Regions from separate parts of the Brenneria uluponensis genome, predicted to be linked through region 1. Evidence: predicted binding sites of a transcription regulator. Region 1 holds the regulator's gene; each other region holds the start of a gene.
What was found. The regulator LexA, encoded in region 1, represses DNA repair genes until DNA is damaged. The targets are predictions, from matches to a motif close to TNCTGTATGTACATACAGNA.
Positions count from the first base shown of each region.

Region 2: a site for LexA is predicted at 2,066-2,085, ahead of uvrB (excinuclease ABC subunit UvrB). Genes of this name have one in related genera too.
Region 3: a site for LexA is predicted at 2,507-2,526, ahead of uvrA (excinuclease ABC subunit UvrA). Genes of this name have one in related genera too.

Region 1 is NZ_CP135917.1:4,366,192-4,370,484, forward strand. It holds gene RS889_RS20335 (LysR family transcriptional regulator) at 1-341, opposite strand, end outside; gene RS889_RS20340 (pirin family protein) at 451-1,161, shown strand; gene zur (zinc uptake transcriptional repressor Zur) at 1,251-1,760, shown strand; gene lexA (transcriptional repressor LexA) at 2,031-2,642, opposite strand; gene RS889_RS20355 (diacylglycerol kinase) at 2,752-3,117, opposite strand; gene plsB (glycerol-3-phosphate 1-O-acyltransferase PlsB) at 3,247-4,293, shown strand, end outside.
Region 2 is NZ_CP135917.1:3,137,476-3,141,768, reverse strand. It holds gene RS889_RS14720 (LacI family DNA-binding transcriptional regulator) at 1-410, shown strand, start outside; partial or broken gene RS889_RS14715 (TonB-dependent siderophore receptor) at 609-749, opposite strand; gene RS889_RS14710 (TOBE domain-containing protein) at 1,168-1,596, shown strand; gene uvrB (excinuclease ABC subunit UvrB) at 2,183-4,195, shown strand; gene yvcK (uridine diphosphate-N-acetylglucosamine-binding protein YvcK) at 4,196-4,293, opposite strand, start outside.
Region 3 is NZ_CP135917.1:835,540-839,832, forward strand. It holds gene RS889_RS03880 (reverse transcriptase domain-containing protein) at 1-1,210, opposite strand, end outside; gene RS889_RS03885 (single-stranded DNA-binding protein) at 1,826-2,380, opposite strand; gene uvrA (excinuclease ABC subunit UvrA) at 2,613-4,293, shown strand, end outside.

The DNA of each region.
Region 1 (4,293 bases):
GGAAATAATCGTTCAATCGGAACCAGTGCTTCAATCACAATCGTTAAATGCGTTTCCCATCCACGCGCTAGTGCTTCTGCATCAGTAGTGAGCTTATCCGCCGCATCCAGCAAAATACGTCCGCGTTCCAGCAGCATCCGACCAACATTGGTGAATTTGGTACGATGTCCGGAACGGTCAAACAGAACCACATCCAGCTCATCCTCCAGTTTTTGCATGGTATAACTCAGGGCTGAAGGCACCCGCCCCAATTCGTCCGCTGCAGCGGCAAAGCTTCCCCGACGGTCTATGGCATCCATGACCCTTAAAGCTTCTAACGTTAATGCCCGCTCTTTTGCCATTTTATACTCATTCAGAATTTTTGAACGTACAGACCAGATTAACTGGCTAACAATCCAGCGTCCAGCCAATTACTATCTAATACATGGATAATTTTACAGGCCGAAGACCATGATCATTAGCAAAGTAGCAGAACATTGCGGTCAGGCTGACTATGGCTGGTTACAGGCACGTTATACATTCTCTTTTGGTCACTATTTTGACCCCGAACTACTAGGTTATGCTTCTTTGCGCGTGCTTAATCAGGAAGTCCTTGCCCCTGGCGCGGCTTTTCAACCTCGAACCTACCCACAAGTAGATATTCTCAATATTATATTGCAGGGGGAAGCCGAGTACCGCGATAGCAACGGTAACCATGCCAGAGCAAAAGCAGGCGATGCGCTATTATTGGCCACGCAGCCCAATGTCAGCTATAGCGAACATAATGCTTGCCATAAAACATCACTTACGCGCCTGCAATTATGGCTGAATGCCTGCCCCACACAAGAAAACCGCACCTTGCAACGGCTCTCGCTGGATAAAAAAGGCTGTCATTTGCTGGCGTCCCCCGAAGAAACTCAGGATCAGCATAGTCTGTACTTACGTCAGCAAGTATGGATCTATCATCTGGATCTCAATATCCACGAGCAAAACACCATTACACTAAACGGTAATCGCGCTTATTTACAGTCAATAAATGGAACAATGCGAATTAATGGCATCACGCCAGAAAATAGCAAAACGTTGCATTGTGGTGATGGTGCCTTTATCCAGCAGGAAGCAAAAATAACCGTTCTGGCGGAAACGCCAATGCGAGCACTGCTCATCGATCTGGTGGTCTGATACTCGGACCAGGTTGTCTTTTCGGTGTTTTTGTCCAGGCATGATAAGATAAATCATAATGCTCTCAGACATGCTTCGGGGTTACTGCAATGGATTCAATCAATCCGGGAAAACTTCTTGCCTTGGCCGAACAGCTTTGTCAGCAGCGCTGCGTGCGCCTGACACCTCAGCGGCAGGAGGTTCTGCGTTTGATGGCGCAACAGCCTGGCGCTATCAGTGCTTACGATTTACTGGATCTGCTCCGTGTTTCTGAACCCCAGGCAAAACCACCTACGGTTTACCGTGCTCTCGATTTTCTACTGGAACAGGGATTTATTCATCGGGTCGAGTCCACTAACAGTTATGTGTTATGTCATCATTTCGAAGAGCATAATCACACATCCGCATTATTTATCTGTGACCGATGCGGCCAGGTAACGGAGCGGCAAACAGTCGGTGTCGAGGAAAACCTTCAGCAATTGGCTAAGCAGTCAGATTTCATTTTGCGCCACAGTGTGGTGGAAGCTCATGGATTATGCAGTGCATGCCAGCAGGTTGAATCATGCGACCACCGAGAAAATTGCAATCACGATCACAGTATCACCATTAAAAAACGATAGTTGCGACTCAATTTTCCTATCCCTCGAGTATTCCGCTGTGAACCACATAATCAATGTCCGCTAAGTACCGGTGGATGATTTAAAATTTATATTTTTGGAGAACTCATTAGAAAGTAAAAACTGTAAGAGGAATTGCTGAAATAGATGGCTGGTAAAAGTAGGGGAATAAGTAAAATAACGGCATCTCACTTGAAGACGCACCCGCTCATATTAGAAGAGCGAGCGCTATATTTTAAAGGCCGAGATGAATAAAGGAAATGAAGGAATATATCAGTTCCAATCGCTGTTACGAATGACACCAACCGCCAGTCCTTCAATAGAAAAACTCTGTTCACGCAAGTCAACAACAATAGGTTTGAATTCTCTGTTTTCCGCCAGTAACTGTATGATGTTACCTTGTTTTTTCAGACGTTTAACGGTAACTTCGTCATCAATACGCGCCACAACAACCTGACCATTATATACATCTTGCGTTTTATGCACGGCCAGTAGATCACCATCCAGAATACCGATATCTTTCATCGACATTCCGCTGACTCTTAGCAAAAAATCCGCACTCGGTTTAAACATGGATGGATCAACCTGATAATGGCACTCAATATGCTGTTGAGCCAGCAAGGGCTCACCGGCCGCAACCCGGCCAATCAAAGGCAATCCAAGATCTTCTTCTTCCATCAACAAGCGGATACCACGGGACGCGCCGGTAACAATCTCGATCACACCCTTGCGTGCCAGTGCCTTTAAATGCTCTTCTGCGGCATTAGGGGAACGGAATCCCAACTGCTGCGCAATCTCTGCCCGTGTAGGCGGCATACCGGTTTGTGAGATATGATCACGGATAAGATCATAAACCTGCTGTTGTCTGGCTGTTAACTCTTTCATCCCGCCCCCTGGTTGTTTATACAGTTTAGCTGTGAGTATATACAGGGAAGGTGTCGATGGGAACCTTGATATTGCCATTCAGCGCTTTTTTCTCCGATTCTGGAAGCCGTCATGCAAAATGATTCCACAGTAGTGAGATCCAGACGACAGCAGCCAACAAACAGGCGACGAAAACAGCTGCCGAGCCAATATCTTTCGCTCGTCCCGATAATTCGTGATACTCCAGCCCCACTCTGTCGACTACCGCTTCGATAGCGCTATTGACCAATTCAAATAATACAATCAGTACAACTGACCCGATGAGTAATAGCCTTTCAATTGTTGAAACTGGCAGCCAACAAGCAATAATAATAGAGGCAAGAGTGAGTAATGACTCCTGACGAAATGCAGCTTCATGCCGCCAGGCCTGCTTCAACCCCTGGAGGGAATATCCCGTTGCTTTGATAATACGGGTTATTCCAGTTGCTTTATTCATACTTACTCCATTCCTTTATTCGTGATTGAACGCAATTTTAACGCGCTATCATCGTCTCATCACCACAGATCTCCAGTGAGGTTTCTGGTATCCTTGCGGCGAGTTGCTAACAAGAGGCTTCTGGTTGTTATGTCAGGTTGGCGTAGAATTTACTATAACTTACTGAATTTCCCCCTTAAACTCTTGGTAAAGAGTAAGATTATTCCTCATGATCCTGTCGCTGAATTGGATTTGGATCCTTCACGTCCGGTTTTCTATGTATTGCCCTATAACTCTAAAGCGGATCTACTAACGCTGCGGACTAAATGTCTGGCGCTGGGGCTACCAGACCCTTTACAACCATTGGTTATTGATGGTGAAGAGTTGCCCAGCTATGTATTTATTAATGATGGTCCACGAGTATTCCGCTACTACGTCCCCAAGCAGAAATCCATAAAACTGTTTCACGACTACCTGGATCTGCATAGCAGTAACCCGGCGTTAGATGTACAGATGGTGCCAGTTTCAGTGATGTTTGGTCGCTCGCCAGGTCGTGAAAATCAACATCAAGCCACACCACACCTGCGTTTGTTAAACGGCATTGAGAAATTTTTTGCTGTTTTATGGCTAGGACGTGATAGTTTTGTCCGTTTTTCCAGTCCAATATCGCTCCGTTATATGGCGACAGAGCATGGCACTGATAAAACCATCGCTCATAAGCTGGCCCGCGTCGCGCGAATACACTTTGCCCGCCAACGTTTGGCCGCTGTCGGGCCTCGGCTACCAGTAAGGCAAGACCTTTTCAACAAATTGTTGACGTCAAATGCCATCACCAAAGCAATTGATGATGAAGCTCGTGTAAAAAAAATCCCCCATGAGAAGGCGCAACAGAATGCCATAGCGTTGTTGGAAGAAATTGCCGCGAATTTCTCTTATGAAGTGGTACGATTGTCGGACCGGGTGCTGAGCTGGACCTGGAACCGCCTTTATCAAGGGATTAATGTTCACAATGCTGAACGGGTACGCCAACTGGCGCAAGACGGTCACGAAATTGTTTATGTCCCCTGCCACCGCAGCCATATGGATTATCTGCTGCTCTCCTATGTGCTTTATCATCAAGGGTTAGTACCACCCCATATTGCTGCTGGCGTTAATCTGAATTTCTGGCCAGCTGGCCCGATTTTCCGCCGCCTGGGC
Region 2 (4,293 bases), 1.2 Mb from region 1:
AGCGTAAGCAAGGTCTGTGCGACGTACTTACCGGCCATATCGGCAAAGCAATCCCCCAGGTGGATGTAGCACTTCCGGCATCACTGGCTCTGGGGCGTTCCGGGTTGTCGCAATTGCTTGGCGACGGAACATTTGATGTCATTGTGTGCAGTTCAGATACTTTGGCACAAGGCGCAATCATGGAGGCTGAAAGCCGGGGTATGCGGGTGCCTCAGGATTTGGCCGTTATGGGGTTTGGCGACCTGGATTTTGCAGCCAGCAACCGGCCCGCGATTACCACCATCAGTGTGGACCGGCGCGCTATTGGGCAGCGGGCAGCTTCCCTGCTGGCCAACCGTATTGAACAACAGCACTGCGAGGAGTCGATTATTGATATCGGTTTCCACCTGGTTGAGCGTGAATCTGCCTGAATACATAAAAACATGCAGCAGTTGATTTTTACCAGTCCGCACAGTACGAAAAATTTTGCTGCAAGGGGCTACCCGGGGCTGATGCGCAGCTACAAGAGGGGAATTCACCCGGTACCGCTACAGTGTCGGGAAGCAAGTTAAACCCGTATCCCGCCGCAATCAGGCCTGCTGGCGGGAATGTGCTTGTTGCCGTTATGCTTAAAACCGGTAATTTGCTGACACACTGAAATTACGCGGTTCGCCGTACACCACGGAACCATTCAGGTTTTCATCATAGGTTTTATCGAACAGGTTATTAATATTGGTCTGCACCGTAAGGTTTTGGGTCACCTGGTAGCGGCACCGTGGAGAAGATTGAGCCCTGCTGAAGTCGCGTGATGAAGTGTACCGGAGGATAGCAAGACAGGCGCACCCGGAGCGGTGGTCAGGCAAGATGAGAAACAGGCAACCGCAGGTGCCGTTACCCTGAATCCAGAGCGGGCAAAACAGGCCGCTTACATTAATCAGGGGTGACAACTTCCTTGACTCTTACCGTATTATCAATGCGGCGATAAGCCACCGTGATCTCCGCGTTCTGCCGGGCTGATGAACGCTTTATTATAGGTGTTCCAGCCACTATTTTATTGAGTTGTGTTGGAAGCATTGTGTTGCGCGTCATAGTGAGGTATTACACTATAAAGTGTGGGGTATTGTAGTAACCGCCATATGGATTGAGCTAGACATGTGTCATTTAATAGACAAATGAAAAGGAGTAACTATGTCAGTTTCTGCAAGAAATCAATTAACAGGTATTGTTTCAGGTGTTATTCCTGGGGCGATTAATAATGAGGTCATACTGACGCTGGATGGCGGGGAGCAACTGGCAACCGTGATTACCAAGGCGAGTTGTGACTCTTTGGGCTTAGCTCCGGGTAAAACGGCGATCGCTTTGATCAAAGCGCCTTGGGTTATTTTGGCATCGGTAGATTGTGGGTTGAATTTTTCAGCGCGTAACCAGTTTGCAGGGACAGTGAAACATGTGATTAAAGGTGCGGTGAATTCTACAGTGCATATCGAAACTGCTAATGGATTAAAACTGACATCTAATATCACTAATGAAAGCATGGATGAAATGGCGATTGCGAAAGGAAGTGAAGTGATTGCTTTAATTAAAGCATCTAATGTGATTTTAGCGACTCCAAAATAATATTTTCTGGCGTTGTTTATTTTAATGATGAACTCTGATATTCCCTGATACGTTATCGGGGAATTTATTTATCAATATATCTGTCATAACTTAAATATGTTGTAATGATGATTCTCAATATAGTCACGATCACTTCTTTATGTATCTTGATGGTTACTGTCATAAGAGTCAGAATACATTTCACCCTTATCAAGAACGTTAATATAGTGATGGGGACACGATATGAAATGTATTTCATCGGAACGAAAAGTCCCGCCGCATTGACCAAAATGTTGCCACGTATAACGTGAATGTTACCTCAGTTGCGCAAATGAATGGGGATATTGAAAGTGACTTTATATCGCTGGTGTAATCAGGCAAAAGCAGAGGGGAAAATAGAAAATAGTGTCGGGTGCGGACAAAACAGCAACCATGGTCAGCACAAGGCTACCACAAGCCGCGGGAGATTCACTCGGTTGTCGTCTTCCTGTACTGGGTATATATTCAGTATTATGTGAGTGGTAACATCGATGGCGGATTTTCATAATGCAGAGTGTCTGTTATCGTCGTCCTAGTTCTGTCGTTTTTTCATCAGGTATCCCCGGCTATGAGCAAAGTATTTAAACTGTATTCGGATTTTCAACCCGCAGGCGATCAACCTGAGGCTATTCGCCGGTTGGAGGAAGGGCTGGAGGATGGGTTGGCGCATCAGACCTTGTTGGGGGTAACGGGGTCCGGTAAGACGTTCACTATTGCCAACGTGGTTGCGGATCTCAACCGCCCGACGATGGTGCTGGCGCCGAACAAGACGTTGGCGGCCCAGCTTTATAGTGAAATGAAATCGTTTTTCCCGGACAACGCCGTGGAATATTTCGTTTCTTATTATGATTACTATCAACCCGAAGCCTATGTTCCGAGTTCGGATACCTTCATTGAGAAAGACGCTTCGGTCAACGAACATATTGAGCAGATGCGGTTATCCGCCACCAAAGCGTTGCTGGAACGGCGCGATGTTGTAGTGGTGGCATCGGTATCAGCCATTTATGGTCTGGGTGATCCAGATCTTTATCTGAAAATGATGCTGCATCTGACTCAAGGCATGCTGATTGACCAGCGAGCCATTTTGCGTCGGTTGTCCGAATTGCAGTACGCCCGTAATGATCAGGTTTTTCAGCGCGGCACGTTTCGTGTCCGGGGCGATGTTATCGATATTTTTCCGGCTGAATCGGATGAAGTCGCGCTGCGCATCGAACTATTTGATGAAGAAGTGGAGCGGTTGTCGCTGTTTGATTCACTCACCGGGCAGATCATGCAAAATGTGCCACGCTACACCATTTATCCCAAGACACATTATGTGACGCCGCGCGAACGCATTCTGCAAGCGATGGAAGATATAAAGGTTGAGCTGGTTGACCGTCGTAAGGTGTTGCTGGACAACAATAAATTGGTAGAAGAGCAACGTCTGAGCCAGCGAACCCAATTTGATCTGGAGATGATGAATGAACTGGGTTATTGCTCAGGGATTGAAAACTACTCACGCTTCCTCTCTGGTCGCGGTCCGGGCGAGCCGCCTCCTACCTTATTTGACTATCTGCCAGCCGATGGTTTGTTGGTCATTGACGAATCACACGTAACCATTCCGCAACTGGGGGGAATGTACCGTGGCGATCGGGCGCGTAAAGAGACACTGGTGGAGTACGGTTTTCGTCTGCCGTCGGCGTTGGATAACCGGCCGATGCGGTTTGAGGAGTTTGAGTCGCTGGCGCCGCAAACCATCTACGTTTCGGCGACGCCAGGTAAGTACGAGCTGGAAAAATCCGGTGGTGAGGTGATCGATCAAGTCGTGCGTCCTACCGGTTTGTTGGATCCGGAAATTGAAATCCGACCAGTAACGACGCAGGTGGATGACCTGTTGTCGGAAATCCGTAAACGCGCCGTCATTAATGAGCGGGTGCTGGTCACCACACTGACCAAACGCATGGCGGAGGATTTGACCGAGTATCTGGAAGAGCATGGCGAACGGGTGCGCTATCTTCACTCTGATATCGACACGGTTGAACGGGTGGAAATCATCCGGGATCTGCGATTGGGTGAGTTTGATGTGCTAGTGGGGATTAACCTGTTGCGGGAAGGACTGGATATTCCGGAAGTATCTCTGGTGGCAATCCTGGATGCCGATAAGGAGGGTTTCCTGCGCTCCGAGCGGTCACTGATTCAGACCATTGGCCGTGCTGCCCGTAATCTTAAGGGGCGAGCCATTCTTTACGCGGATAAAATCACGCCGTCGATGGAGAGGGCGATTAGTGAAACGCAACGCCGCCGCGAAAAACAGCGGGAATATAATGAAAAACATGGCATTACACCTCAGGGCCTTAATAAGAAAGTTGGCGATATATTGCAGATTGGTCAGTCTGCCCACGGTAGAGGTAAAGGTCGCAGCAGGAAAGCGGCTGAACCGGTAGCCGAGTATCAGCTACTGACGCCGAAAGCGCTGGAGCATAAAATTCACGAACTGGAGAGTAAGATGATGATGCATGCGCAAAACCTGGAATTTGAGGAGGCGGCACAATTGCGTGATCAGGTTCATGCATTACGGGAACAATTTATCGCAGTGTCCTGATTATCTTACTATCGCTGACAACTCGTCGGCGCTGAATGTGCAAACTTCCAGTAACGGTAACACTCGTTCCAGCGCTTTGCGCAGCAGTTGCCGGTCAT
Region 3 (4,293 bases), 1.6 Mb from region 1:
TACGTTTTACCGCATGAGTTTTACTTCCATCTGTATTAAGCCCTACAACACATTTGACCTGTTTTCTTTCACGGCGTGTTTTTATTTCATAACCGAGAAAAGTGAATCCTTTCTTCGGGTCAATAATTCCGGATTTTTCCTTTGATATTTCCAAATGAAGTTCGGATTCAACAAAATCGACAACCTCTTCCATTATCTTTTTTGCCTCACCTTTACTTCCTATCACTCCAATCAGAAAATCATCAGCATATCGAACATACCGCATTCTTTTGAATTCAGTATCATCCATAATAACACTGGGTAGTGTGCGCAATTGTTTCTCCAGTTCATCCGCTTCCTGTTTCCACTTTTGGATTTTCTGCTCATCAGCAGGCATTCCTGAAGCGCCGAAACCTTGCCTGATCCATTTAATACGATTTGTCCGGTTTTGTAGTGCTCTTCTGTATATGGGATTGGGTTTCCTCCGTCCTCCTTTGCCGAACTCGGTGATTCTATTTTTCATAAATTCATCAAGCTCGTGGAGAAATACATTGGCAAGAATAGGGGAGATAATGCCACCTTGTGGTGTTCCGCTATGAGTGCCAAAGTAACGCCAGTTGTCCAGATAGCCAGCTTTCAGGAACTTCTTGAGAAGCGCCAGAAATTTGTTATCAGCGATCCGCTTGCTCAGGAATTTCAGCAGCAGATCGTGGTCAATGTTGTCGAAGTAACCTTTGATATCAACATCACATACCCATTTTGTTCCTTTCCAACCGTTTCTGATTTCTTTTAATGCAGAATGACAGGAACGCTCAGGCCTGAATCCATAGCTCCAGTCGCTAAAAACCGGTTCATAGATCTCTTCCAATAACATTCTCATTACTTCCTGTATTAATTTATCGTCTCCGGTTGGAATACCTAATGGACGTTTCTTTCCATTCGGTTTTCGGGCATCTTTGGGTATGTGCGTGCGCTTACAAGGTTTGGGTATGTACGAACCGGACTCTATGAGGTGAATAAGACTGATAATCCTGTCCACACTCATTCCATCCATCGTATTGTTATTTATTCCTCTCGTCATGGCTCCCTGATTAGAATAAATATTAGCATAGGCCTGTGCCCAAAGATCTTTATTACTGCACATGATTTTATGCAGTTTCTTGATCTTATAACCTTGTATACTGGCTTTGTTTATACCATTTAGAGCATTGAGTGTTCTCTGTGATAGCACTGACTATCGAACCCCCGCTTCTATTAGTATAGATCCAACTGACTCCCTTCCCCCTTACGAATATAGTTTCATTGATAATTACTTATCAATTTATATATATTTTTCAGATTGGTTAGCCAATTGCGACTCCATTACAGAGCTACGTTGGGTACTACGGAGTCTCCGTTACCATATTGGTTAATTACTTAACCAACTTAGGTAATCCCGTATTTCTTTGTAGTCAAGGTGCATCCCACTTAGGTTTCACTTACGTTCAATTACCACTCTCACCGAGCAGGTGCCAACATTGTTGGATATAGTAACCTTCTAAAAATAATTACTATAAATATTGGTATGACTCCTAAATAACCGTGAGCCATCGATATCCCGAAACCCACTATGAACTATGATTCAACCAATCAGGCTTAACCATATGGGATTTGCAATGGCTGGCGCAAAGTAGGTTATTTCCCCGCAACCAGCCTTTTCCTGACATGCTACACTCCCCTCCCTCTTTCGAGGTTCAAACCCATTACTAAGTAAGGATAAGTCAGGCTTGCAATAGGCACTCCAACAGCCTATGATTAATTCAATAACTCGAATTAACCACTTGATTTACAAAGCAAAACGGCGCACCTAGAACGGAATATCGTCGTCAAAATCCATCGGCGGTTCGTTGCTGCTGGGTGCTGGCGTGTTTTGCGGGCGTGGTGCCGCTGCCTGTGCGCCACCGCTGAACTGGTTGGCGGCAGGTGGTTGCTGTGGTTGTCCCCAGCCACCTTGTTGTGGATTCCCGCCACCTGCTGGCGCCGCACCACCTGGCGCTGCCGCACCGCCGCCTGCACGGCCACCGATCATCTGCATGGTGCCGCCAACGTTGACCACCACTTCGGTGGTGTAACGATCCTGCCCACTTTGATCTGTCCATTTGCGGGTCTGAAGCTGGCCTTCAATATAAACCTGAGACCCTTTGCGGAGATATTCACCCGCGACTTCTGCCAGTTTGCCAAACAGTACTACGCGGTGCCATTCTGTCTTTTCTTTCTGCTCGCCGGTCTGCTTGTCGCGCCAGGCTTCGGAAGTGGCCAGGGTAATATTGGCTACCGCGCCACCATTCGGCATGTAACGGACTTCGGGGTCTTGTCCCAGATGCCCGAGAAGTATCACTTTATTAACGCCTCTGCTGGCCATGTTGGTGTCTCCTGATATATCGACTTTTAAAGTGTAAACGATAGATTCTAGCACGCCACTATAGTAGATAGTACCCGCGAGCTGTTATCCGAAAATTTTCCATTTATTGCACTTGTTGCAGTCTAATACTGGATATTCATTCAGCTTTTTTTGTGCCATAATCAGCCGTTTCATATTGGCTTGCTTTCGTCCAGAGAAGATGGAAACAGCGTTTATCGCGGGAAGAGTGTGAATGGATAATATCGAAGTTCGTGGTGCCCGTACCCATAATCTCAAGAATATCAACCTGATAATTCCACGCGATAAACTGATCGTCGTGACCGGTCTTTCCGGTTCAGGCAAGTCATCGCTGGCTTTTGATACCTTGTACGCCGAAGGCCAGCGCCGCTACGTGGAGTCGCTTTCAGCTTATGCCCGCCAGTTTTTATCCTTGATGGAAAAACCGGACGTTGATCATATCGAAGGGTTGTCACCCGCGATTTCTATTGAACAGAAATCCACTTCACATAACCCGCGTTCCACCGTCGGGACGATTACCGAAATTCATGACTATCTGCGTCTACTGTTTGCCCGTGTGGGCGAGCCGCGTTGCCCTGAACATGATATTCCGCTGGATGCCCAGACCGTCAGCCAGATGGTGGATAACGTGCTGGCGCAGCCGGAAGGCAAACGTCTGATGCTGTTAGCGCCCATTGTGAAAGATCGTAAAGGGGAACATACCAAAACCCTGGAAAATCTGGCAACACAAGGCTATATCCGTGCCCGTATTGATGGTGAAGTCTGTGACCTTTCTGACCCGCCGAAGCTGGAACTTCAGAAAAAACACACCATTGAAATAGTGGTGGACCGTTTCAAAGTACGTGATGACCTGGCCCAGCGGCTGGCTGAATCGTTTGAAACCGCACTGGATCTGTCCGGCGGCACCGCTATTGTTGCGGATATGGACGACGACACTCAATCTGAATTGCTGTTCTCCGCCAATTTTGCCTGTCCGGTCTGTGGTTACAGTATGAATGAACTGGAACCACGTATGTTCTCCTTCAATAATCCCGCCGGAGCCTGCCCGAGTTGTGATGGCTTGGGGGTACAACAGTTCTTCGATCCGGCACGCGTAATACAGAATGCGGAACTGTCATTGGCGGGAGGGGCAATACGCGGCTGGGACCGGCGTAATTTTTACTATTTCCAGATGCTTCGCTCGCTGGCGGAGCATTATAAATTTGATGTCGATGCACCGTTTGAGAATCTCGGCGCAGAGGTTCAGAACGTCATTCTTTACGGCTCCGGCAAGCAGTCCATTGAATTTAAATATATCAATGACCGTGGTGATACTTCCGTGCGTCGTCATCCGTTTGAGGGTGTGCTGCATAACATGGAGCGTCGCTATAAGGAAACGGAATCCACGGCGGTACGTGAGGAACTGGCAAAATTTATCAGCAGCCGTCCTTGCACCAGCTGCCACGGTACCCGCCTGCGTGAAGAGGCGCGTCATGTCTTTGTAGAACAGACCACGTTGCCACAAATTTCCGACATGAGCATCGGTCATGCAATGACCTTCTTTCGGAACATGAAACTGAGTGGTCAGCGGGCACAAATCGCCGAAAAAATACTCAAAGAGATTGGTGACCGACTTAAATTCCTGGTGAATGTCGGGTTGAACTATCTGTCACTGTCCCGTTCGGCAGAAACCCTATCGGGGGGAGAAGCCCAGCGTATCCGTCTTGCCAGCCAGATTGGTGCCGGGTTGGTGGGCGTGATGTACGTGCTGGACGAGCCATCTATCGGTCTGCATCAACGCGACAATGAGCGTCTGCTGGATACCTTGATTCATCTGCGTAATCTGGGCAATACCGTTATTGTGGTCGAGCATGATGAAGAGGCGATCCGTGCGGCTGATCATGTCATTGATATTG